DNA from 3 places in the Shigella sp. FC1967 genome. Region 1 is predicted to be linked to each of the others. Evidence: predicted binding sites of a transcription regulator. Region 1 holds the regulator's gene; each other region holds the start of a gene.
What was found. Region 1 encodes PurR, which represses purine synthesis genes. Its sites were predicted from a motif close to CANGCAAACGTTTGCNTG; they were not measured.
Positions count from the first base shown of each region.

Region 2: BHE89_RS11985 (NCS2 family permease) is a predicted target of PurR. The motif match lies at 2,243-2,260, and genes of this name have one in related genera.
Region 3: purE (5-(carboxyamino)imidazole ribonucleotide mutase) is a predicted target of PurR. The motif match lies at 15,478-15,495, and genes of this name have one in related genera.

Region 1 is NZ_MIIZ01000585.1:285-6,784, forward strand. Features, by position in the region: gene sodB (superoxide dismutase [Fe]) at 285-863, shown strand; gene cydH (cytochrome bd-I oxidase subunit CydH) at 1,001-1,084, opposite strand; gene purR (HTH-type transcriptional repressor PurR) at 1,352-2,377, shown strand; gene punR (DNA-binding transcriptional activator PunR) at 2,404-3,306, opposite strand; gene punC (purine nucleoside transporter PunC) at 3,425-4,642, shown strand; gene cfa (cyclopropane fatty acyl phospholipid synthase) at 4,949-6,103, shown strand; gene BHE89_RS06050 (riboflavin synthase subunit alpha) at 6,200-6,500, opposite strand, start outside.
Region 2 is NZ_MIIZ01000753.1:31-3,639, forward strand. Features, by position in the region: gene BHE89_RS11980 (GNAT family N-acetyltransferase) at 115-618, opposite strand; gene BHE89_RS11985 (NCS2 family permease) at 746-2,092, opposite strand; gene BHE89_RS11990 (DUF6392 family protein) at 2,594-3,055, opposite strand; partial or broken gene BHE89_RS12000 (hypothetical protein) at 3,282-3,609, opposite strand, start outside.
Region 3 is NZ_MIIZ01000654.1:1,671-19,496, forward strand. Features, by position in the region: gene copA (copper-exporting P-type ATPase CopA) at 1-1,461, opposite strand, end outside; gene cueR (Cu(I)-responsive transcriptional regulator) at 1,595-2,008, shown strand; gene BHE89_RS08740 (NfeD family protein) at 1,962-2,450, opposite strand; gene BHE89_RS08745 (SPFH domain-containing protein) at 2,453-3,376, opposite strand; gene BHE89_RS08750 (co-chaperone YbbN) at 3,413-4,270, opposite strand; gene BHE89_RS08755 (SDR family oxidoreductase) at 4,355-5,140, opposite strand; gene tesA (multifunctional acyl-CoA thioesterase I/protease I/lysophospholipase L1) at 5,191-5,820, opposite strand; gene ybbA (putative ABC transporter ATP-binding protein YbbA) at 5,791-6,477, shown strand; gene ybbP (putative ABC transporter permease subunit YbbP) at 6,474-8,915, shown strand; gene BHE89_RS08775 (ornithine decarboxylase) at 9,001-11,163, opposite strand; partial or broken gene BHE89_RS08780 (mechanosensitive ion channel family protein) at 11,341-12,111, opposite strand; gene BHE89_RS08785 (MFS transporter) at 12,435-13,694, opposite strand; gene purK (5-(carboxyamino)imidazole ribonucleotide synthase) at 13,818-14,885, opposite strand; gene purE (5-(carboxyamino)imidazole ribonucleotide mutase) at 14,882-15,403, opposite strand; gene BHE89_RS08800 (UDP-2,3-diacylglucosamine diphosphatase) at 15,538-16,260, opposite strand; gene ppiB (peptidylprolyl isomerase B) at 16,273-16,767, opposite strand; partial or broken gene cysS (cysteine--tRNA ligase) at 17,143-17,826, shown strand, end outside.

The DNA of each region.
Region 1 (6,500 bases):
TTAACAGAATGAAGTTTGTACTTTTTACTTCTCTCATTACAAATGTACTTTTGCTACTTTACGTGCAAGCAAGAGGGATATACTCTTATGAGTATAATTAATCTATATGGCTTATAACTATAGATAAAAGATATTTAGCTGTTATTTCAGCAGATTTTTGTTAAAATAATTAGCAAAATAGTAACAACTTAGTGATTCATTTGCCTCATTTTATCAATTCAAATGATTTTGATGGAATGATTTCAGGCACAAAACCCGAAATAGATAGTTTAAAGGAGTACGCAATGTCTTTCGAATTACCAAAATTACCTTATGCGTTAGATGCTCTTGAGCCACACATCTCTAAAGAAACTTTAGAATATCACTACGGCAAACACCACCAAACCTATGTAACCAATTTAAATAATCTGGTTAAAGGTACTGATTTAGAAAGCAAATCTTTAGAAGAAATCATCAAATCTACTGATGGTGGCATCTTTAATAATGCAGCTCAAGTATGGAACCACACTTTCTACTGGAACTGCTTAGCACCAAATGCAGGCGGCGCACCAACAGGAAAAATCGCTGATGCTATCAACAAAGCATTTGGCTCTTTTGAAGAGTTCAAAAAACAATTTAATGATGCGGCAGCTAAAAACTTCGGTTCAGGTTGGACATGGTTAGTTAAAAAAGCAGATGGTTCGATTGCAATTGTTAACACGTCTAACGCTGCAACTCCTGTTTCAGGCGAAGACAAACCATTGTTAACTGTTGATGTATGGGAACATGCTTACTACATCGACTACCGTAACGCGCGCGTTAAATATTTAGAAGAGTTCTGGGCATTGGTTAACTGGTCATTTGTTGAAGCTAACCTTGCTTAATTGAGCTTGATAATCAAAGGTGAGTGATTCAGATTCATTTTTAGTGATAAAATAACAAAGGGCCTCGAGCCCTTTGTTATATTCAGATATTCGATAATTTATTATTTAAATTGATCGGATAATCTATAAAGCAGTGATTAGAATAACATAGTCGAAAATAAAACGATCATAACAAGCGCTGCAACTGCTGTACTCAAACCAAATTTCAGATCCGTATCCATCTATTTCTCCCTCAAAATGATTATAATACACATTTTAACCATAACCTTGTCATGGTTAATTATTATCACATATCAATATTTGTTAAAATAGCGACCAGTGCACAATTTATAACATTGATTAATACTTTCACTTTTGAGCTAGATCATACAAAATTCACAGCTAATCGCTAAATTATTGCCAGTGTTTGCCCTATGTATGACTATACTGGCAGTCAAACCACAAAATTAGATAAAAGAGACCAATGAAGGTCAGGAGTTTTCCACACCATGGCAACAATAAAAGACGTGGCAAAACGCGCAGGCGTATCAACCACGACTGTTTCTCATGTGATCAACAAAACACGTTTTGTTGCTGAGAACACACGGGCAGCAGTTTGGGCCGCTATAAAAGAATTAAATTATTCACCTAGTGCCGTTGCGCGTAGTTTAAAAGTCAATCACACCAAATCTATTGGCCTGTTAGCCACGTCCAGTGAAGCCCCTTACTTTGCTGAAGTGATTGAAGCTGTTGAAAATAGTTGTTATAGCAAAGGTTACACACTGATTTTATGTAATTCACATAATAACCTTGATAAACAAAAAGCCTATTTAGCAATGCTGGCACAAAAACGTGTTGATGGATTATTAGTCATGTGTTCTGAATATCCCGATCACCTTCTGACTCTTTTAGAAGGCTATCGTAATATTCCAATGGTTGTCATGGATTGGGGTAAAGCGCGTGGCGACTTTACAGATACCATCATCGATAACGCTTTCCACGGTGGCTATATTGCGGGTCGTTATCTTATTGAGCGAGGTCATCGTGACATTGGTATTATTCCTGGTCCATTAGAACGTAATACTGGTGGTGGCCGATTACAAGGTTTTTTAAAAGCCATGGAAGAAGCAAAAATCACAGTAAAAGATGAATGGATTGTACAAGGCGACTTTGAGCCGGAATCTGGTTATAAAGCCATGTACCAAATGCTAAATCAAAAACATCGCCCTACTGCTGTTTTTTGTGGTGGTGATGTGATGGCAATGGGTGCGATTTGTGCAGCAGATGAACTTGGCCTACGTGTTCCTTTCGATATTTCTATTGTGGGTTATGACAATATTCGTAATGCTCGTTATTTTACACCGGCCCTAACGACCGTCCACCAGCCAAAAGAACGTTTAGGTCAAATGGCATTATCAATGTTGCTTGATCGCATCGTCAATAAACGCGAAGACGCCCAAACAATCGAAGTTCATCCACGATTAGTTGAGCGTCGTTCAGTCGCTGATGGTCCTTTTATCGACTACCGTCGTTAATTCATATTTATTCAACGACCTGATTTCTAACGAAGCCACTCCTCATTTAAGGTTTGGCTATCTCCAAGATAATCTAACAACCATGTTAAAGCGGGAGATTCACTTTTATCGACCCACGTCAGGCAGCATGGGCTGTCTGGCAATGGTTGTGCTAGTTGTAAAGTAACCAGCTTGCCTTGTTTAATTAAAGATTCAGCACGGTGCCAAGGCACCATTCCTACACATAATCCCGCTAACAAACATTCAAGCCCCATATCCCATGTTGGTACGACCATCCTGCGTTGGTTATTTAGCGCCCATGTGTCACGCTTTGGCAAACTGCGTGAGGTATCTTCTAAACATAAACTTGGATAAGGCCGCATTTCATCATCCGTTAATGGATGTTGTGCTTTTGCTAAAGGGTGATCAACATGACAAACGCAGCGCCACGGCATAAAACCCATATCTCTAAAGCTATAACGTTCACCAATTGGTGAGGCTCTTGTTGCACCAATAGCTAAATCAACACGCCCATTGACCAAGGAGTCCCATACGCCATTAAACACTTCAGGATAGACATACAGTTCAATATCAGGAAAATGACGATAGAAATCGAGAATAAGTTGTTGTGTTCTTTCTGGTTTTACAATGCCATCAACGGCTATACTAAACTGACCGCGCCACCCATTAGAAACTTGTTGACAAAGATGCCGAGTGTCATTCATTTTTTTGATAACAGATCGTGCTTCTTTGATAAAAATTTTACCTGCTTCGGTTAATTCTACATCACGGTGACGGCGTTCAAACAAGGGAACGGCAAGCCATTCCTCTAATTGCCGAACAGTGTAACTAACGGCGGATGGCACTCTGTGCAATTCTTGAGCAGCAGAACTAAAACTTCCTGTTCTTGCGACTGCATCAACAACTTCTAAAGAGTATTCTGACCACATAGAGTTTATTCCTTTGAAAATTTTTCACAGCATTAACCAAATATTCCCGTTTCACAAGTAAAATAAGTCTTCGTTACAATATATAAAATGTTCTACATCACATAGCATAGAAAATAAAATGAATTCTAAAACATCCACACAATCAAAAACACCTATGAGCTTTATGGTGTACCTAGCGGGTTTAAGTATGCTAGGTTACTTAGCTATTGATATGTATTTACCTGCATTTGGTATGATGCAGCGTGAACTCGCTATTAGCGAAGGGGCTATTAGTAATAGCTTAAGTATCTTTTTATTTGGCTTTGCTGTTGCTCAATTACTTTGGGGACCACTTTCTGACAAAGTCGGTCGTAAACCTATTCTTCTTATCGGTTTAAGCCTTTTCTCTTTAGGCTGCCTTGGTATGCTGTGGGTTGAAAGTGCAACTGGCTTACTGGCTATGCGCTTCCTACAAGCTTTCGGCGTCTGCTCTGCTGCCGTTATTTGGCAAGCTCTTGTTATCGACCGTTTTGATGAATCTCGCGCTCAGCATGTCTTTGCTTTAATTATGCCACTGGTTGCATTATCACCTGCACTTGCACCTTTAATCGGTGCATCGCTATTAGAGCACGGTGGCTGGCGTATGATTTTCATGCTGTTAATGGCAGTAACGTTAGTATTAATGCTACCGACATTAATGCTAAAAAACATTAAACAAAAATCAGTCACAGATGCGAACCAATCTTCTGCTTCATTTATCACTTTACTAAAATCGCCTCTCTATACAGGTAACGTATTAGTTTACGCTTCTTGTAGTGCAGGTTTCTTTGCTTGGTTAGCCGGCTCACCCATCATTCTTGAAAAAATGGGTTATTCGCCACAGGATATCGGTTTAAGTTATATTCCACAAACTATTGCATTTATGGTGGGTGGTTATGGTTGCCGTATTTTACTGTCAAAAATGACTGGTAAAACGTTACTACCACTGTTATTAATTGGTTATGCTGTCAGTATGACCGCCTTATACCTTGTTGCTAAATTTACGGAACCAACATTAACGACTATTTTAATTCCGTTCTGTATTATGGCCGCAATGAATGGTGCATCTTATCCAATCGCGGTATCTAATGCTTTATCCGCTTATCCTGAAATCAGTGGTAAAGCCGCTGCGTTACAAAATGCACTTCAATTGGGTCTTTGCAGCTTAGCCAGTTTTATTGTGTCTGCATTTATCAGCCAACAACCTCTGATTAACACCACTGCAATTATGGCGTTAACCGCAATCCCAATGGCTGTTGGCTACTTTATTCAGCGAAATAAATCTGTTATCAAACACACGGTTCAAACAGTAGAATAATCACCACCCTCCCTTTTAGGATTTATCTTAAAAAGGCCATTTTATAAAAAATGGCCTTTTTCTTTTCTAGAGAAAAACAATTTACATCTCTATACTTGCTTATACGCTGTAATAGCGTTTTATTTATTTTTCTTTCGGATTTTGAAACATTAAACAGATTATTTGCTGATTATGGCAGATTAGTTATTTTATTAATTCTATTCGTTCAATGCATTTTGAACACAATACCATTTTAATACTGTCAATCTGCACACATCCTTTTTTAGCTTTATGTTTCAAAACCCGCTTAGTTTACGCGGAGAGTATATGAGTACATCTTGTGTAGAAGAAGGCCGAAAGACCTCCAACGATCCTTTTAAAAAGATCGCAATAGAACTGTTAGCTCACGCTGATATTCGAGTTAATGGCTCAGAACCTTATGATATTCAGGTTCACAATCAGAATTTTTATAAAAGAGTATTACAGCAAGGCTCATTAGGTCTCGGCGAAAGTTATATGGATGGTTGGTGGGATTGTGAGCGACTGGATATATTCTTTCATAAAGTTTTACGTGCTGGTCTTGAAGATAAGCTCCCACAAAACCTACATGATATTTTTAAGATTGCAACAGCCCGCCTTTTTAATCTACAAACACAAAAACGCGCATGGATGGTAGGTAAAGAGCATTACGATCTTGGTAATGACCTATTTACTGCCATGCTTGATCCTAATATGCAATATTCCTGTGGTTACTGGAAAAATGCAGATAATTTAGACCAAGCCCAAGAGCATAAATTAGATTTAATTTGCCGAAAATTAGATTTAAAACCAGGTATGACCTTATTAGATATTGGCTGTGGCTGGGGTGGACTTGCCGCTTATGCCGCAAAACATTTTGGAGTTTCTGTCACTGGGGTCACTATTTCTGTTGAACAGCAGAAATTAGCACAAGCACGATGCCAAGGACTTGATGTTAATATTATTTTAGAAGACTATCGTGATTTGCATGAACAATTTGATCGTATCGTTTCTGTCGGTATGTTTGAGCATGTTGGCCCTAAGAATTACGCCACTTATTTTGATGTCGTTCGCCATAATTTAAAAGAAGATGGTCTGTTTTTATTGCACACCATAGGTTCTAATCGCGATAAAGTGAATGTAGATAGCTGGATAAGCAAGTATATTTTTCCTAATGGATGTTTACCATCTATTCAAAAAATTGCTCATGCAATGGACAATAAATTTGTGATGGAAGATTGGCATAACTTTGGTGCTGATTACGATAAAACATTAATGGCGTGGTATCAGCGTTTTTTAGCTTGTTGGCCAGATATTGAATCTAACTACACTCCGCGCTTTAAACGTATGTTTAGCTATTACCTTAATGCCTGTGCGGGTGCATTTCGCGCTAGAGATATCCAGTTATGGCAAATAGTACTCAGTCCTAAAGGCCAGATCGGCGGTCTACAGATCCCGCGTTAATTATTCTTTTGATAAAAAGAGAAAAGCCAGTTTGATTGACAAACTGGCTTTTTCTTTGGCTATCTGTTCAGAACAACAACATTAATTATGTGAAATTTATTCTTCATTGCTAAGTTGTTGTGCTGCTAATAAAGCTTGTTGCTGCGCTTGTTGTGCCATAACACGCTCTACAGTATCGACAATCGCTTGAGTTTGAGGGTCAAGCTCAATATTGACTTTATCACCAAGGCGTTTACAACCCAATGTTGTTCTATCGCGCGTTTCTGGTATTAAATGAACACAAAAACGGTTATTTACGACATCGCCCACAGTGAGGCTGATCCCATCAATACCAATAAAACCTTTATGTAAAATGTACTTCATTAATGCTTTATCAAAAATACGAAACCAAATTTGT
Region 2 (3,609 bases), on a different contig from region 1:
CAGCCTAAGCAATCTAATAGACTGTATAAAATGCAAACGTTAAGTAACTAAATAAAAATAATAGATAAATAACAATAGAAATTAAATTTGAAGACTCACTCGCCATGCTAATGATTATTCAATTGTTCTTAACATCGACATCATAACAACATCACAATATTTACCCTCTCTAAAAGCGGCTTTACGGCGTACCCCTTCGACTTCAAAACCTAATTTCTTATACAGATGCAAGCCTCTTTCATTGTCTGAATACACTTCTAATTCTAATCGTGTGGCGGCTAACCAATTGAAAGCATAATCAATTGCTGTATTGATAAGTAATTTTCCGACACCTTTTCCGGAATATTCAGCACCAACACCAATACCAAAACTCACAATATGACGACGACGAGGATGATTATCGATGATTAGTGCTAAATGTCCCGCAACTTGATCATCAATGGTAGCAACAAAATGAGGGATATTTTGTTCTGAAAATTCAAGTAATCTTTTTTTCCACATCGTGACTGAAGGATAAGGAAATTGGCAAGTACAAATATATAAATCAGGATGTGTATATAGCTGTTGAATGGCTGATGCGTCGTCAGGTTCACCATGACGTATTTTTATTTCTTGCATATATGCTACCAAAAAATTAATCACTAGACTTAATTTCGACAATAGCGAATAAAAGTAGATAAATAAATAGCAAAAAGGCGGAATAAAAATATATTCCGCCTTTTGTGTTTAAAACCGATTATTTAAATTAAATTGCCCACTCACCCGCATAAAATGCCACTAGCGCAAGTGTAATTAATACTGTACCCATATTGAGTTTACGCCATTCACCAGCAAAGACACGGCCAATGACCAAACAGCCGAAACCTAGCATAATCCCAGTGACGATATTACACGTTAAAACAATAAATACAGCACACACCATACCTGACATAGCATCCACAAAATCACTAAAATCTAACTTAGTGACATTACCTAGCATCAATAAACCCACATACATTAACGCGGGTGCTGTTGCATAAGCTGGAACTAAATAAGAGAGAGGCGATAAGAACAAGATCAGTAAAAATAAAATACCAACCACTGTTGCGGTTAATCCTGTTTTACCACCAGCGGCTGTTCCTGCGGCTGATTCAACATAAACCGCAGCAGGTGCAGCACCTATAACACCCGCAAAAATACTACTGACAGAGTCAGACGTCAGCGCTTTTCCGCCATTAATAATTTGCCCGCGTTTATCTAATAAGTTTGCTTGACCCGCAACAGCACGGATAGTCCCTGTGGCATCAAAAATAGCCGTCATCACTAACGCAAGAACACTTGGTAACACTAAAGGTTGTAAGGCACCTTTAATATCCATTGCAAGCAGTAAAGAAAGCCCATCTTCACCTAATTGAGGCATTTTAAAGATGCCTTGATATTTCACATTAGGATCAAAAATAAGACCAATAATTGAAATAGCGACAATGACTAATAGCACACCACCCGGTACTTTACGCTTTTCTAATCCGAAAATAGCCGCTAATCCAGCAAGTGACATCAGAACAGAGAATGATGTAAATTTCCCCATTGCAACAGGTAAACCATCAAATGGGTTTTTAATCACTAATCCAACACTGTTTGCTGCGATTAAAAGTAGAAAAAGCCCTATCCCTATTCCCGCACCATGTGCGATACCAATTGGAATATTTTTTAAGATCCAAGTACGAATGCCCGTTAATGAGAAAACGGTGAATAAACATCCCATTAAAAATACGGCACCTAATGCAACGGGTACAGAGATGTTTTGTCCCAAAACTAAGCTAAAAGCAGTAAATGCGGTTAATGAAATCGCACAACCAATTGCCATAGGAAGATTTGCCCACAATCCCATTAGAAGAGAGCCTAATCCCGCGACTAAACAGGTTGCGATAAAAACCGCGGTATGTGGAAAACCGGCTTGTCCTAACATGCTAGGAACAACAATCACGGAATACACCATCGCCAAAAATGTCGTCAAACCGGCGATCATTTCTTTGCGAACAGTTGTACCGCGAGCTGTAAGTTTAAAATAGCTATCCAGTTTACCGGTGGTTGCTGATTGATTAGCAGACATTACATTCCTCTGACATAAAAACGGTTCACTCTCCAAAAAAAACGAAAAACGATTACGTATCAATTAAAATGACCTCTTGTTAATAAGAAATCTTAAGAGGGAGTCAAAAGCAAACGTTTGGTTTTTCGTGTGGATTGAGTGAGAGAATTTGACGCAAACGATTATCTGGTGCTTTTAGGGTAAGAATCAAGCGAAAAAATACATTTTTAATAAAAATGTCATAAAAAGATAATGTAAAGTCATAAAAAAAAGAAAAAGAGGAAAAGAAGGAAACTGGTGCCACTTTTTTTTGTTCGCTAATTTAGCTACGTTAGGTCAAGTTAAGCCTCTTTCAACAATTTTAATTCGATGTTTTAGTCACTCTGGATGAGCAAACCTTAAATCGTTTTGAACGACGTGAGTATGGATAAACGGACAACTTTAACTAACTCGTCCGTTTAACATAAAAGGGATTATTTGAAGTGATTAGGTTTCCAACGTGTTTCTAAATCCTCTAATAATTCAAAGGTAATTTTTTTTAGCAAAGCCTTTCATTTCGGGGTGATAGTTAACCAAAATAGAAATTTTTTGGTTTGAGTTGGTCATTTTGTTTAATGTAAATACTTCTGATTTACCTATAAAGTTACCTAAAACTGTTCTTTCAGGAGCCTGCCTAATCGGATTACCAATATGTTTATAGAACCATTGGTCAGTCATGACTTGCTCTAATCCAAAGGGGATCTTATTGGGGAATACCCAGCCATTTTTCATATTTTCAGGGATCAGTGTTAGTGTAATTTGTTCTAACTCTTTTGATGGGTTTTTAAAAGATAAAAAAATAGACTCTTTGGTCATCCTTAGGGTGACTTCATCATCCCCAGAATTCCCTTGTGGTTTGGTTTTATACGGAATGAGTCCATCGTCATAAAGTTCATCATAAGTATCCCCTAATCGCAGCACTAAGGCTTCAATATTTACACTCATTGGTATAATCCTTTCGCTCTATTTAATCGGTGTAATTCTGCTAAAACCTTATCCAACTGTTCATCTGATACGTTATATTCTGCTTTTAAACATCGTCGATCTGCTTCCCAATTTCGCTCAACCGCTTCTTTAAGATCCTGACTGTCATACTCTTTTCGACGTAGCTTAGTATCATCCTCTAATTCTATCTTTAAATCTTTTTCCGATATTTTTGGATTTAACTTTTTTAAATAAAGTCTAACTGCGGCTTGTGACGGAATATGATCAACTTCATAAATTTTCTAATGAAAAGTTGGTCTTTATTCGGATCCCCAGCAGGCTCAGAGTGAAAAAGTAGGCCTAAAACTCCCCATCGAGAGGCAATCGCAACATCTTTAACGGCATTGAGGACACGTTGATAAGGCACGGGGGTAGGTTTAAAGATAGGTTTAGGTAATATGATGGATTTAGGCGACGCATAGGATAGTGAACGCGCTTCCATGAAAAGTTTAGCTGACGCTATGGAAACAGAAACAGGAGTTACCTGACCTCCTGCTGTCGTTTTTCCTATGATG
Region 3 (17,826 bases), on a different contig from region 1:
AATATCCGCCAATGGCATTTCAACTTCACCGTTTTCAGTGATCACTCTTGCTGTTGGTGGCGTTAAATCTAATAGTCGTTCTAGTGCCTTAGATGAACGTTGACGCGCTCTTTGCTCAAGCATATGACCCAGATTGATTAAACCGATAATCATTGCACTGGCTTCATAATAGAGATGTCGAGCTTGAGCCGGGAACACTTCTGGCCATAAGTTCACGGTAATAGAATAGAGCCATGCTGCTCCTGTTCCTAATGCAACGAGGGTATCCATTGTTGCACTGCGGTTTTTTAAACTCTGCCATGCGCTACGATAGAAATGCCCACCCGCAACAACCATCACAAATAGCGTTACAATACCAATGCCTAACCAAATGCTATGATTGGCTTCTGTGAGCATCATATTGTCGCCAATCATTCCCCAAATCATTACAGGGATGCCAACAATTAAGGCTAATGTCGCTTGCCAGCGAAAACGTTTCATATTGGCAACAGCAACTTCTTGCTGACGTTCTCTGCGTTTTACATCATCTTGAATAATTTCAGCGCCATAACCCGCTTTTTCAATCGCAGTCACAAGAGCATCATGATCGATTTCACCGGTCACTAATGCACTGCGCTCAGCCAGATTTACACGCACATTTTCAACACCATCAACGGATTGTAATGCTTTGTGAACCTTGTTGACGCAACTTGCACAGGTCATGCCATCAATTAAAAGTTGAACACTACTGTCATCATCAACATCGATTTCAGCGCCATTATCAATATCAGTATTCTCAACTGGAATATCACAAATAGCCGCTGACGATGCTTCCAGTTGTGCATGCGTTTGCGTCAGCGGCTCAGTTTTTGGGAAATCAGTACCTGCGAGTTGTGCTTCAAAACCCGCGTCTTTAATGGCAGTAATTAAGGTTTCAGCGGTTGCGGAACCGGTTACTTTTGCGTGAGTTAATTCAACGTCAGCCGTTTCAACCCCTGCCGTATTTTCTAGCGCTTTTTTAACTGAACCGACACAGTGACCACAATTTAAACCCGATAGCGTTAACTGAATTGTGTTGTCTGTGGGCGCTAAGCTTGCTTGAAAGCCTTCAGCTGTTATCGCTGCAATTAAAGTATCCGCAGTCGCGTCACCAAAAATTTCGGCTGACTCTTTTGTCACATTAACGGCGGCAACACCTTCAACGGCTAATAATGCTTTTTCAGTTTTACCGACACATTTCATGCAGTTAAGCCCACTTAGGCTTAGTTTTACGTCGGGCAGTGTTGCAACACTTGCTTCATAACCTGCATCTTCAATTGTTTTGATTAAACTTTCAGCGGTTGCATCACTGTCAATTTTAGCGTATTGAATAGTTACAATTGCCTGCTCTATGTCATTGCGAGCATCAAGTGCTTTTTTTACACTATTAACACAATGGGAGCATGAAAGTCCTTTTAGTGCGAATATTATAGTTTTTGCCATGTTAATTATCTCCATCATAAAAGCGTTACCTCTATTATTGCGCAATATTCGGTAACTTGCTTTCTTTAAAGGTTTTTTTCTTATCAGTGATAAAGGCTAAACCTTTCCGCGAGGGGAAGGTCAAGGGGGAATTTTGAATATTAGTGAAATAGCAACTAAAACAGGATTAACGGCTAAAGCTATTCGGTTTTATGAAGAAAAAGACTTGATAACCCCACCCAAAAGAGGTGAAAACGGCTATCGCTATTATCAAGCTCAACATATTGAAGAGTTAACTTTATTACGCCAAGCGAGAGAGGTTGGTTTTAGTTTAGAAGAGTGCAGGGCTTTATTGATGTTGTTAAGAGATCCTTCTCGTCATAGTTCTGACGTGAAAGAAGCCACCTTAAAAAAAGTGGCTGAAATCGAAAAAACAATTAATGAGCTTAATGCCATTCGCCAGCGATTACTTTTATTAGCTAGCGAATGTCCTGGTGATGATGGTGCTGATTGCCCAATCATCAATCATTTGTCAGGGTGTTGTCATCATCAGAAACAGTCGGTTTAAACGCAATCACTTGTAAGGTAATACCATCAATTGAGATTACTGTTACCTTATCGCCGGCAAGTAATGGCGTGTCTGAATAAACACGCCAACTGCCATCAGCTAATTTTACGCGACTAAAACCATTTTCAGTATCTGATAATAAAACAGCATGAACACCAATCAGTTGATGTGTTTTCTGATTTAAGTTTTCAGCTTCTTTTGATAGTTTTCTGCGTTTAAGCCAAAGGTGCCAAAGCACAGCACTAATAACCGTTAAGAGCGCAAATAAAACACCTTGAATAGGCCAGCTAATGGGTAATATCCATGTGATCAACGATACACACAGCGCCGCCATTCCTGACCATAAAAGGTATCCTGCTGTTCCTAACATTTCTGTAATTAACAGCAAGCCACCAAGACAAAGCCAGAAAAGTGCAGGTTGAGCACTAATCCATTCCATCATAATTAATTGCTCTTGTTGCCAGAGTCACTTTTTTTGGTATTAAGTAATTCAGAAATACCGCCAATCGCGCCCATGAGATTACTTGCTTCTAATGGCATCATAATCACTTTACTGTTATTAGCTGAGCCAATTTGAGATAGTGCATCAGTATATTTTTGTGCAACAAAGTAATTTATGGCTTGCATATCACCTTTTGCAATGGCCTCAGATACCATTTGTGTTGCCTTGGCTTCTGCTTCTGCAGCACGTTCACGAGCTTCTGCTTGTAAGAACGCAGATTGACGCTCACCTTCCGCCTTCAGTATTTGTCCTTGTTTTTCACCTTCAGCTTTTAAGATCGCCGCTTGACGAATACCTTCAGCTTCAAGAATATCAGCACGTTTAGTACGTTCTGCTTTCATCTGAGCATTCATTGCAGAAATTAATTCTTTTGGTGGACGGACATCACGAATTTCAATACGGGTAATTTTAATACCCCAAGGGTTTGTTGCATCATCAACAATTAGTAAAAGGCGGCTGTTAATTTGGTCACGTTGAGAAAGAATTTCATCAAGTTCCATTGAGCCTAATACGGTACGGATATTCGTTAATGTTAAGTTGATAATCGCAAGCTCAAGATTATTAACTTCATACGCCGCTTTTACAGGGTCAATGACTTGAATAAAGCAGACGGCATCAATGCTGACGTTGGCGTTATCACGAGAAATAACTTCTTGAGAAGGAATATCAAGTACTTGTTCCATCATATTGATACGGCGACCAATACGATCAACAAATGGCACGAGAATTTGAAGCCCTGGAGCCAAAGTACGAGTGTAACGACCAAAGCGTTCGACAGTCCACTGATAACCCTGTGGAACGGTTTTAACACCGCATAAAACTAAAATAATAGCGAATAAGATGATAATACCAATGACTATTTCCATATACCTGTCCTAAGTCTTCTTGATAAGATAATAAAATTAATAAAGTAAAGAATACACCATACGACGATATTTCGACGCCAAATTATCATTAGTTCCTAAGGCTGATAGAATATCCATCAGGGTTTTCTTAACTTGTCCATCACCTGCATTTAGATCTTTTTTGATAAAGCTAAATAGCAACGCTAACGCCTCTTCATTACGAGCAACTTCATGTAATTTTAGTGCAAGTTGAATGGCAAGATCGGTATTTTCAGGTTGTTGATTAAAATCATTCTGTAATTGTTGAATTTCAGGCGTATCAGCAGCCTGTTTTTGTAATTCAATTTGGGCTAACAAACTATGATAGTAACTGTCTTGATCTTGTAATGGGATAGTTATTAACAGAGTTTGAGCTTCTTCATTTTTATTTAAAGAAATTAAAGCCCCCGCCAGTGCGAGCGTAATTTCACTGTTTTTAGGTGCGAGTTGATGTGCTTCTTTGAGTAGAGGTAACGCTTCTTCGGCTTTTCCTTCAGAAAGTAATTGCGCCGCTTGCGCCGCTTTTAACTCTTCTGGTTTTGGTAATACATTGGCTAATACTTGGCGGATCGCTTCTTCAGGTTGAGGGCCTTGGAAACCATCAACTGGGCGACCTTCTTGTAAAATATAAACAGTTGGAATAGCACGTAGCCCAAATTGTGAGGCTATCATTTGTTCAACATCACAATCCAATTTTGCCAAAATAAATTGATCAGCAAATTCGGCTGCCAGTTTATCTAATGTTGCGCCAAGCTCTGCACAATGAGGGCTACGTTCTGAATAGAAATACATCATAACTGGTTTAGTCATGGATTGTTCTATAATTTGTTGAATATTTGATTCATTTACATCAACAATATGTGCAGTTGCTAACATTAATTTTTCCCTTTTTGAGAGTTTTAAATATAGATGCGATTTATAACGCTATTTCATTAATAAGTAAGGGTGAAATCGCAAAAATCAAGCCTTGCCGCTCTGGCGACTGAGAATAGCATCCATTAACGCATCAGGTAGAAAACGTTTTAGTATTCTGACGGCGTAAGTTAATAAGGTTACGGGATAACGTATCTTAGGTTTTGGGCTTTCTAAAGCATGAATAAGCTTTTTCACGACATCTTCAGGTGTTAATGTGAAACGACTCGCAATCCCAGGGTTTTTTACCGGCTTATCTTTTTCAGCTTGAGCGACATTTTCAGTAAAACAAGTTCGTATTGGACCTGGCTCTATTAAACTGACTTTAACACCGGTATGCGCTATTTCCATTCTTAGCGCATCTGACCACGCCTCTACGGCATATTTACTGGCAGCGTAAGCGCCTCGACCAGATGTTGAAATAATCCCCATTACAGAACTCGTTTGAATAATTCTTCCTTCACCATGAGGTAACATTGCAGGTAGAAGTAATGTAGTAAGCTGATGTAAACCAAAAAAGTTAGTAGAAAACTGTTTTTCCATTTGTTGACGAGTAATGGCATCTAATGAGCCATAAACACCAAATCCACCATTATTAAATAATCCATATAAACGACCGTTTGTTAGCTGAATAACTTCTAGAGCCGCATTTTCAACGCTTTTGGGATCATCAAGGTCAAGATGGATTGGTTCTAATCCCAGTGTTTCCATGCGTTCAAGGTCTTCACCTTTACGGCAAGCAGCAAGAACGCGATAGCCTCTTTTCTTTAGTGCTTTTGCTGCACAGAGTCCTATCCCACTGGAACTTCCTGTAATCAATACCGTTTTTTGCATAATTTTACAATTAATCTCGTTTAATCTACGTCAACTACTGTCAGAATAGTCTAACGTGTTAAGTAAGGGGATAATGTTTCATCCATCCACTGCGCAATAAAAGGTTGAGCATCTTCATTGGGGTGTATGCTGTCATTTTGCATCCACTCAGGTTTATCAGCGACTTGCTCCATATAAAAAGGGAGCAGAGGAAGCGCATTATCTTCAGCGAGCTTTGGATAGATTGCTGAAAATGATTGTGTATAACGTTTACCGTAATTAGGTGAAATCATTATTTGCATAAAAAGTGGCGTTGCGCCGGCATCTTTTACTTGTGTAATGATGTTTTGTAATGCCTCTTTTGTTTGTGCAACAGGGTATCCTTGTAAGCCATCATTTGCACCTAATTCAATTAAAACCCAACGTGGTTGATGTTGTTTTAATAAATCAGGAAGCCTATTTTGTCCCTGAAAGGCCGTTTCACCACTAATACTTGCATTGATAACATTAATGTCAGGGTGGGTTGTTTTCCATTTATCAGCAAGGCGTTGTGGCCATGCACTTTCAATTGGAAGACGATATCCTGCACTCAAGCTGTCACCAAAGATTAGAAAGGTATCAGCAGCAATCGCCTTAAAGCTAAACATCATCATAACGATAAGGAAAAATGTATGTCGACGGAAAAGGTTCTTGAAGTTCATCAGTTAACCAAACAAGTAGGAGAAGGTGATAGTCAGATCTCTATATTGCAGGGTGTTGAGCTAGTTGTCGAGTCTGCACAAACAATTGCGTTAATCGGTGAGTCAGGATCGGGCAAATCGACCCTATTAGGTATCATTGCTGGATTAGATGATGGTAGCTCTGGCAGTGTGCATTTAATGGGGAAAGAACTCACTCAAATGAATGAAGAAGAACGCGCCAAGTTGCGAGCCCAACATGTCGGGTTTGTTTTTCAATCATTTATGCTGATCCCAACATTGAATGCACTCGAAAATGTGCAGTTGCCCGCATTATTAAAAGGTGAGTCAGAAAAACACAGTCATGCACGTGCTGTTGATTTGCTGAAGCTGTTAGGATTAGGCGAACGTTTATATCATATGCCAGCACAACTTTCTGGCGGTGAGCAACAACGCGTTGCATTAGCAAGAGCATTTTGTACTCAGCCGGCTATTCTTTTTGCTGATGAGCCAACGGGAAACCTTGATCGTAAGACGGGTGATAAAATTGCAGATTTGTTGTTCTCGCTTAACCGAGATTATGCAACAACATTGATTTTAGTGACTCATGACAATGAGCTAGCCGCTCGTTGCCAAAGACGATTACGATTAGTCGATGGACAACTTAAGGAGGAGTCATGATTTGGCGTTGGTTTTGGCGTGAATGGCGTTCTCCTGCATTATTAATTGTTTGGCTTTCTTTAGCGCTAGCAGTTGCTTGTGTGCTTGCTTTAGGGCGTATAGGCGATCGCATTGATAAAAGCATTTACGCTCAAAGTCGTGATTTAATTGCTGGCGATTTAGTTTTACGGGCATCTTATCCCGTTGATGAAAACTGGCTTATAGCGGCGAAAAAAGAAGGGTTAACGCTCAGTCGCCAAATGCAATTTACTACGATGTCTTATGCTCCTGAAGGCGATATACCACAGCTTGCATTGGTAAAAGCTGCGGATAAATTATATCCACTGTATGGTGAATTAGAAACAGAGCCAGCAGGGCTAAAACCTGAAAAAGGAACGGCACTTGTTGGTGCCAGATTACTTGAATTACTTGATATAAAAGTCGGCGATAAGATTGATGTAGGCGATGCCTCATTTACGATTAGTGGTGTGTTAATTCAAGAGCCCGATAGTGGATTTAATCCGTTTCAAATTGCACCCCGTATTTTAATTAGTCTTGATGATGTTGAAGCAACAGGTGCGGTGCAACCCGGAAGTCGCCTGACATATCGCTATATGTTTGCAGGTAACGAGTCCGTTATTGATCGTTATCAGCAACGTTTCGACCCACTATTAAAACCCGATCAGCGTTGGAATAGTTTAAAACAAGATAGTGGAGCACTTTCACAATCCATGGAACGTGCGAAAAATTTTCTTTTGCTTTCAGCGCTATTGACGCTATTGCTTGCTATATCGGCAGTTGCTGTTTCAATGGCTCATTATTGCCGTAGTCGCCATACCTTAATTGCAGTACTAAAAACGTTGGGGGCAGATAAACGTGCATTGAGAAAATGGATCGTTGGGCAATGGGGGGTGATCCTTATTGGTGCTATTGTTGTTGGCTCATTAGTAGGGCTTATTTTTGAGGCAATACTGCTACAAATTTTAGCGCCAGTTTTACCTAAAAGTTTGCCTGAAGCGAGCTTTTTGCCATGGATATGGTCTGTGGGCTCTTTGTTGTTAATCGCTTTATTAACAGGATTAAGACCTTACTATCAATTAATGGCAACACAACCTTCTCGCGTATTAAGAAGTGATACTACGGCGCCTATATGGCCTCTTCGTTATTATTTACCAATAGTAGGCTTAATTATTGTTGGCGCTTTAACGCTTTTTGCAGGAACAGGCGTCTTACTTTGGTCAATTCTATTTGGTGTTATTGTTATTGCTTTTTTACTCGGAATAATTGGCTGGTTAGGATTATGGGTATTAAAACAGTTTACATTTCGCCAACTTAGTGCGCGCTTAGCCGTCACTCGTTTATTACGACAGCCTTTTCAAACGATGACTCAGCTTGCAGCCTTCGCGCTCTCATTTATGTTGTTAACGCTTTTAGTCCTTATTCAAGGTGATTTACTTGATAAATGGCAAAAGCAATTACCCGCAGATAGTCCGAACTATTTTCTAATCAATATGTCTGCGCCTCAAGTTCAAGAAATTAATACTTTATTGGCAAAACATGATGTTGAACCAATGGATGCATTCCCGGTGGTATTAGCACGTTTAACTCAAATTAATGAGCATAATGCTAAAGAGTGGGCTGATAAACGTGATGCAGGTAATAACACCGTTCGTCGAGAGCTTAACTTAACGTGGCATAGCGAATTGCCAAAAGATAACGTGATTATTGAGGGCACATGGCCTCCTATGGGGAATGGCGTTTCTCTTGATCAAGGCGTTGCTGAAAAACTCGATATTAAGTTGGGTGATGAATTAACATTTGTCGGTGATACTCGTGAATTTAAGTCCATTGTTACTAGTATTCGCCATGTCGATTGGGAGAATATGCGCCCTAATTTCTTCTTTATTTTCTCTGAAGAAGGGTTAAGTAATCAGCCAGAAAAATGGATGAGTAGTTTTTATTACAATGGCGAGGGCGCATTAATTACTGCGCTCAATCGTCAATTTCCAACCGTAAGTGTGTTAGATACAGGTGCATTAATTCAGCAAGTTCAGCAGATCTTACAGCAAGTCAGTCGAGCTTTGGAGATTATGGTTGGATTGGTCATGCTCTGTGGTGCTTTATTGCTAGTTGCTCAAATTCAGGTAGGAATGACACAACGACGCATTGAGTTAGTCGTGTATCGAACATTAGGTGCAGGTAAATCATTATTAAGACGGACTCTTTGGGCTGAATTTGCATTATTAGGTTTAATGGCGGGATTAGCTGCGGCGATTGGCGCTGAAGTCGCATTAAGTTTATTACAAATATCGGTGTTTAATTTCCCTTGGCAACCGCAATGGGGAATGTGGATCACCGTACCTATTGTTGCGGCATTATTGCTTTCATTATGTGGTAGTATCTTAGGCGTCAGACTGTTGCAAGATAAAGGGCAATATCGACGAATTCAAGGCGAATAATGAAAATAAATAAGGCGAATAAATAGCGTTAAATAAAAATGCTGATATTATTAAAATATCAGCATTTTTTTGTGTGAAAAGATAATTATTCTTTTATCACATAAGCATAAATTTGCTTACTGCCATCCCCTTCATCATAAATATAAACCCCCTGAAGCTCAGTTGAAAAGCCTGGAAGCTGATTAATTGTGACTTCAAGTGCCTGAAAATAACGTAAAACAGCACCCCCCCAAATTTCGCCAGGTACAGCACATAAAACACCTGGTGGATAAGGTAAGGCACCTTCAGCGGCAATTCGGCCGGCTAATTTATTTAAAGGTAACAATTCAACATTACCACGAACAAACTCAATATTAGCTTGTTGCGGGCTTAGTGCTCGCTTAGGAAAATGATTTTTTCTAAACATCTGTTTTTGCAGTAACTTGATATTGTACGTGACACAAATATCATGCATTTCCTGACAGAGTTGACGCAATGTATAACCCTGATAACGAGATTGATAGCGACGGCAAACAGAAGGTAATATTTGTTCTAATAACACATCTTCCACTAAGTATTTTTCAAATTGAACAATCAAAGAAATTAAGCGATCAAACTTCGCTTGATGCTCTGCGGGTGTTAGCAAAAATAAGATTGAATTGAGATCGCTTTTTTCAGGGATAACACCGTGTTCACGTAGATAATTTGCCAAAATAGATGCTGGTACACCAAAAGATCCATATTCTCCTGTATGAGGGTCGATCCCTGGCGTTGTAAGCATTAATTTGCAAGGATCAACAAAGTATTGATTGGTGGTGTAACCTTCAAATGAGTGCCAATTATCATTAGGAATAAAATTGAAAAAACGCTGATCGCGAGCGATTTCATCTGTATCGTGATCTTGCCAAGCAAGTCCATCAACCATTTCAGGAATAAATGGCTTAATAAACTGGCACTGTTTTAGTAATGACTTGCGGGCTTCAATGCCTTGCTTTACGCAACTCATCCACATTGCTTCACCACTTTTGCCAGAATGCATTTTGGCATTGACATCAAGAGCTGCAAAAAGAGGGTAAAACGGGCTGGTGGATGCATGCATCATAAAAGCATTATTCATACGTTTATGATTAACATAACGTGATTGCCCTTTCAGGTGAGCATCTTTTTTATGTATCTGTGAGGTTTGTGAAAATCCCGCTAATTGTTTATGAACGGATTGAGTAACGAGAATACCAGGATCGTCTTTATTAAGCGTTAATAATAAAGGCGAACATTGTTTCATCATGGGAATGAATTGTTCATAACCCACCCATGCAGAATCAAATAAAATATAATCACAAAGATGGCCAATTTTATCGACCACTTGCCTTGCGTTGTAAATCGTACCGTCATAAGTGCCTAGTTGAATAACGGCTAAACGGAAAGGACGTTTATCGAATTGACGTTCTGGGATAATTTCGGCAATTTGTTGGCGTAAATAGTGTTCTTCAAAGCAATGAGCATCAATACCACCGATAAAGCCAAAAGGATTACGAGCCGTCTCTAAATAAACAGGTGTTGCTCCTGCTTGAATGAGTGCGCCATGATGATTGGATTTATGGTTATTTCTATCAAATAACACTAAATCATTTGGCGCCAATAAGGCATTTAAGGCAACTTTATTAGATGAGGATGTTCCATTTAAAACAAAATAGGTTTTATCGGCATTAAACACTTGCGCGGCAAAAGTTTGAGCATCATAAGGCGCACCTTCATGAATAAGCAAATCCCCCATTTCCACATCAGCATTACAAAGATCAGAGCGGAATAGATTCTCACCAAAATATTGATAAAACTGCTCACCAGCAGGATGACGACGGAAAAATTCTCCGCCTTGATGACCAGGACAATCAAAAGCGATATTCTTTTCGGCAACATAATTCACTAAACGTGAAAAAAAGGGGGTGGTCAGATCCTCTTCATATTGCTGTGCTGCTTTATTAATTAACGCACTATTTTTTTGATGTGCTTTTTTATCCGTAATTACAACCCCTGAAACTTGATTGAGCAATTCAGCACTGATTGCATCATTAAGATTAACAGCAATAAATACGGGGAGTTGAAAGCCTGTTTGATGAATGCGATCTAATTCGCCCGACTCAATATCTGATAATGACAACACGACTGCTGATACTTGCGCTAAATTTGCATCAACAATATCAACGATCGGACGTTCACAATAAAAATAGTGTGAAAGAGTAGGGTGACACGCCAACTTCATTTTTTTCATTATGCTCGTGTTTTTATCAATAGAATAATTGGCGAACAATATACTTGGTTGTGGATGTGATTGAAATAAATTAAAAGAAAAATGGCGTTCTATGCATTTAAATCGCATAAAATACCATTTTAATCAATGAGTCAATGGAGAATTTATATGGAAATAAACGTATCCACTTTCTATCTATTATTGGGCAATGGGAGCAGACTTCTCGAGATAAACCGTTTGAGATGGAAAAGCAAAATCAGCGCCATGTTTATGCACAATTTCAATTATCTTTAAATAGACTTCTTGCTGAGCTTCAAGCCACTGTGCCCATACCGTTGTTTTAGTAAAACAATACACCATGATATTGAGTGAAGAGTCTGTAAATTGATTAAAATAGACTAATAATGTTTGTTGTGTATCGATTTTGTCATTTTGCATTAGCATGGTGCGAATATCTTCAACGATAACACCTATTTTATCTGAATCTTCATAACGCAAGCCAAGTTCAGTTTGGATCCGCCTATTTGTCATTCTTCCTGGATTTTCCACACTAATTGAGGAAAAAATGGAGTTGGGAATATAAAGTGGTCGGTGATCAAACGTAATGATTTTGGTAATGCGCCAACCAATTTCGACTACAGTGCCTTCAATATTACGGTCTGGAGAACGTACCCAATCACCAATATTAAAAGGACGATCAAAATAGAGCATCACACCAGAGAATAGATTACTTAATACATCTTTACTTGCCATACCAATGGCGATCCCACCTAATCCTCCGAATGTCATTAAGCCGGATAAGCTCATACCAAAATGCTCACCAAACAATAAAACGATAATGACAAATAACGTGATTTTGAATATGCGAGAAATAATGCGAGCAGAAGTCGGATCACTGCCTTTTTTAATTTGAGCATCTTCTAGCCGATTAATGAGTAAGAAAAATTTTCTCATTAAAATTAATGCAATGCCGATATAGGTGAAAAAATTAATCATCCTAAATGAGATAAAATGGAGATTAAAATCGACCACGGCCATTTCACAATATTGGCTTAAGATAAACACTAGACTACAAAGCAAGATAGCTTGGCTGATATGAACAATAATATTTCTATGGCGTTTTTTCTTTTTGTCATGAAAAAAGAGATACGATGACAAAACCAACAAAACAGGCTAAAGCGATGCCAATACCTATTGAGTATTTTATTATTAATGCATCATTCATCAGTTTCATGTCTCCTTAGAAAATGCGTTTTTATAATACGAAACTCGCTATCTTGCTTATTTCATGGTTATTTTTCTTGCTCACTCGCATGCTGAAATTTAGGATAAACTGGCGGTTTCATAAATAGAGTGACCGCTAAAATGAATAAAACAGGTAGGGTTAAAATCAAGAATGCGGGGGTAAAACTACCTGATATATCTTTGATGGCTCCTGCAAAGAAGGGGGCTAAACAAGCCAGTGTTGAAATTAAATTCATCACTGAAAATAGTTCAAGGTAAGGGGTGCGACCAAAATAGTTAGCAAGCAATATACTTGATGCTAAGAATGTCATGCCATACCCGATACCGACACAAACCGTAAATAAGATCAGGTAAATCCAAGAATTAGCCATACTTAGTGCAAGTAACCCAATGATTATAATACTTAAGCTTGCGATAAGTAATTTTTTAGGTTCTAACCATTCACCAATTGCGCCACCCGCTAATCGAGAGAAAGCATTGATAAATGCCATGCTACTTAATAGTGTCGCGGCAATAGTTTCGCCAAAACCATTCTCAATAATATGTGCAACAGCAAAGCTATTAACCGTGATCCCACACCATAAAAAAGCGGTGTAAGTCGCAGCAATAACATAAAATTGCCATGTTCTTAAAGCATGACGAGCTGTCCAAATTTCTTTGGTTTGATAAATACGTTTTTTGGTTTGAAGTTGGCTAATTTTTTTTGCGTGCTCTTGCTCTTTATTACCTTCGCGTAAAAATAAAATGGTAAGAAGAGTAACAACAGTGAGTGTGAGTGCTGAAATAAGCCAGTGCATTCGCCATGTATGCCATAAATGAGTTGCTAAAAAGTAGATCCAAGGTCCAGCAACACCACCTAATCCACCAATGGTAAAGTAGACACCAAAAGCAAAAGACTGTTTTTCAAATAAGCGAGAAATCACATAAGTACCAGGCACAGTAGCCAGTAGTGTAAAACCAACACCTAACAGTGCCGTACCCAAAAAATAACGCGCAATAGTGTATGTTTCATAAAGAAAATAGAAACCACTGACAAAAATGATTAACCCTATAAGTAATGTAAGACGAACACTTAATTTACGGATCAGTAATGTAGGTAAAAAACTCGCAAGACCGCAGGTTAATCCTAATAACGTAAAGCCAAGGCCAGCTTGAGTCCAGTTCCACCCTAGCTCGTTTATCATACTAGGAAGAACAACACCTAAAGAGGTAAATGTGGTAGCGGTAGCTAAAAAATACACAAAGCCCAATAATATCAGCATACTCCACTGATAAACGGGCCCAAAAACTTGTTGCGTGACTTGCATCCTGACTCCATCGAATGGGTGCAGTAACCTGAATAATCAGGAGAAAATAGCGAATAACAGACCTATTTATTTAAGGTCTGTTCGTTTAAAGGCTATTATTCTCTAACTTTATGAGTCGGACTGCTAGCTTAATTTTTCTAAAGCCCATTCGATAGGGTACTGATAGGCATCATCAAGCATTGCACTTAATAATTCGAGTGTTTCTTTCAGTGGTTGATTATCGCGATGTACAAGATTGAGATGACCCACTTTGCGCACAGGACGAACCTCTTTTTCATACCAATGTAAATGAACTAATGGCAATGAAAGCCATTGAGGATTGACATTAGTACCAATCAAATTAACCATTACTGCTGGTTGGCAAACCTCAGGTTTGGGCATCGGTAAATCTAAAATTGCACGTAGGTGTAACTCAAACTGACTAATTGAAGCCCCATTTTGTGTCCAATGACCACTGTTATGAACACGAGGGGCTAATTCGTTGATAAGTAATTTATTGCCAACGATAAAGCATTCCATCGCCATTACACCAACATAGTTGAGCTTATTAAGGATCGCGGTCAGCATTTTTTCTGCTAACAGTTGTTGTTCTGACGATGGGGTTGGTAATGCAACACTCATGCGTAAAATGCCATCTTGGTGAAGATTGTGAGTTAAAGGGTAGAAAACGCAGTTCCCACGACAATCTCTTGCTCCCACTAATGACACTTCACCTGAAAAGGGAATACCCTGCTCGACAATACATTCACCATAAATCTCAGCCGGTAATTGCTGTTCTTCGCCCGGATGAATGCGCCATTGACCGCGCCCGTCATAACCACCCACACGGCGCTTTACAATAATAAAATCACCCAGTTGTGCGAAAATATCAGGCCATTGTGTTGGTGACGTTAATGGTTGCCAAGCTGCCGTGGCCAAACCTAGTTCATCGATAAGTTGTTTCTGAGGCAATCTATCAGCAAGTAATGGAAAAATATCACGGTTTACAAAGTTAGTATGACGTTCTAATTCTTTGGTCAGAGGGGTTTCAGGCCAGCGTTCAATTTCCGCCGTGATGATACTTTTTTGATAGGGAACGGCTTCTGGCTCTGCATCTAATCCTACGGGATAAACCGCAATTCCTAAAGGCTCACCCGCTTGTCTTAGCATTCGCCCTAATTGACCATTTCCAAGCACACAAACTGGTTTCATAGTGCCTCCCTTGGATCTGGGTTATTTAATACATCGTCAGTTTGTGCGGTACGCCATGCAGTTAATGCTTCAAAAATAGTTGGAGAGTGTAACGCTAAAATTTGAGCGGCTAATAAAGCCGCATTGGCAGCGCCAGCTTTACCAATCGCTAATGTTCCCACCGGAATGCCTTTTGGCATTTGTACAATAGAATAAAGGCTATCAATACCGCTTAATGCTGCACTTTGAACAGGAACACCTAATACAGGAACGAGCGTTTTTGCTGCGAGCATACCCGGTAAATGGGCTGCACCGCCGGCTCCTGCAATAATGACCTCAAAACCATTATCTTTTGCCTGTTCTGCAAAGCTAAATAGCTTATCAGGGGTACGATGGGCTGAGACAATCTCAACATGATAAGGAAGTTGTAGAGCGTCTAGTACATCGGCGGCATGAGACATTGTTGCCCAGTCGCTTTTAGAGCCCATTACAATAGCGATACGAGCGGAAGAGGTATTTAGACCAACTTGAGAAGACATTACTTAACTGCTCCTGTAAGCATAAACGGATATAGCCTAATAAACTGAGCATGATAGTATCACGCTAACATGCGCAGGAAAACGTTTGCGTAGAGAAAAAATAGCCTTTTTATGGAGACAATAAGCAAAATAACTTAAAAGGGGAAATGAATAAGTTCTATTTTTTCAGCCGTCACTTTAAACATAGAACCTTCTGTATGCCAAGCACCTAATACACCGCGATAATGTAGTTTATTATCAATGTTGACAGTATGAATTGCTGGGCGATGAGTATGACCGTGGATCATCCATTCTGTATTGAAATGTTTAAAAGTATCAATTACAGCCTGCGGGTTAACATCCATAATGGCATCTGATTTGTATTGATTTTCGTGCTGGCTGCGTGAACGCATTTTGTCAGCGATACGCAGTCGAATAAATAGAGGCAGTAGCAAGAATAAGCGCTGAATACATTTATTATGTACTTTTTTACGGTAACGTTGATATGCTTTATCGTCCGTACAAAGTGTATCACCATGCAAAATTAAGATACGATAGTTCTCAATTTCGAGCACTTTTTCTTGAGGAAGTAAGGTGATACCACTCTCTTTCGCAAAGCGAGAGCCAATTAAAAAATCACGATTTCCATGAATAAAATAGCAAGGCACTCCTGCATTTTTTAGCGTCATCAGTGCTTGAGCAATTTGTTGATGTAAAGGATTAGGATCATCGTCTCCGATCCAAAAATCAAAAAAATCACCTAAGATATAAAGTGCTTTTGCATGAATGGCTTGTTCTTTTAGAAAGCGAAGAAAACCGGCAGTAATTGCCGGTTCATGTTCACTTAAATGCAGGTCTGCAATAAAAAGCGTACACATAAAAAGTGAGGCTTATTCGCTAACCGTTACACTTTTAATGACGATATCTTCGCGAGGAACATCTTGGTGGAAACCGCTACGACCTGTGGAAACTGCTTTAATTTTATCAACAACGTCCATACCTTCAACAACTTCAGCAAACACACAGTATCCCCAACCATTTGTATTTTCAGCACGGAAGTTTAAGAAATCGTTGTCTGCAACGTTGATAAAGAACTGAGCAGTAGCTGAATGTGGATCGTTCGTACGAGCCATTGCTAATGTACCACGGTTGTTTGCTAGGCCATTGTTTGCTTCGTTTCTTACAGGTGCTTTGGTCGCTTTTTGGTTCATACCTGGTTCAAAACCACCACCTTGGATCATAAAACCATTGATGACGCGGTGGAAAATAGTGTTATCGTAGAATCCTTCTTTACAATAGTCTAAAAAATTTTCTACGGTTGCAGGTGCTTTGTCTGCAAATGTATTAATCACGATATCGCCGTAATTGGTATGAAAAGTAACCATATTCAGATCCTAATATAATTTTAGCTTTACCCAGATTTGGGCATAAACAACAGTCTCGTTTTTATATCACAGTTGCCTAATTTAGTCAGTACGCATCTTTTTCTCGCGCCACTTTTCTTCCTCTTTAAAAGACTAAAACAAGAAAAAACACATTTTTCGCCAAAATTTGAACAAATAACAGAAGTTTGATTGTTCACTATCAGCGATTGAACAGTGAAAATAAGCGCTGAGCAGAGTAAGATATAAACCTTAATCTTGAGTTTGCTTTGCTTTCAAGATCCAATATCCTAATTAATATCATGTTATAGTAGTTGTTATTTTCTTTTATATAAAAACGTAATAAACACGTACAGTTGAAAACGGGAACGTCCACTGATGCTAAAGATTTTTAATACTCTCACTCGCCAAAAAGAAGAATTTAAACCTATCCATGCAGGAAAAATAGGTATGTACGTGTGTGGCATCACTATTTATGACTTATGCCATATTGGTCATGGACGTACATTTGTGGCTTTTGATGCCATAACCCGTTATTTGCGCTACTTAGGGTACGATGTTCACTATGTTCGTAACGTAACGGATGTGGATGATAAAATTATCAAACGTGCGATTGAAAATAATGAAACATGTGAGCAATTAACCACTCGTATGTTAGCTGAAATGCATAAAGATTTTGATGCATTAAATATTGCTCGTCCTGATTCAGAGCCTCGTGCAACACACCATATTGCTGAAATTATTGAATTAACAGAAGCGCTAATTAAGCGTGGGCATGCTTATGTTGCCGATAATGGCGATGTGATGTTTGCGATTGATACCGATCCTGATTATGGCTTACTTTCCCGCCAAGATTTAGAGCAACTACAAGCTGGTGCTCGAGTTGAAGTCGCTAACGTAAAACGCAATCCAATGGATTTCGTCTTATGGAAAATGTCTAAACCGGGTGAGCCAAGCTGGAGATCTCCATGGGGAGACGGTCGCCCTGGTTGGCATATCGAATGTTCTGCGATGAATGGTAAAGAATTAGGACATCATTTTGATATTCATGGTGGAGGTTCA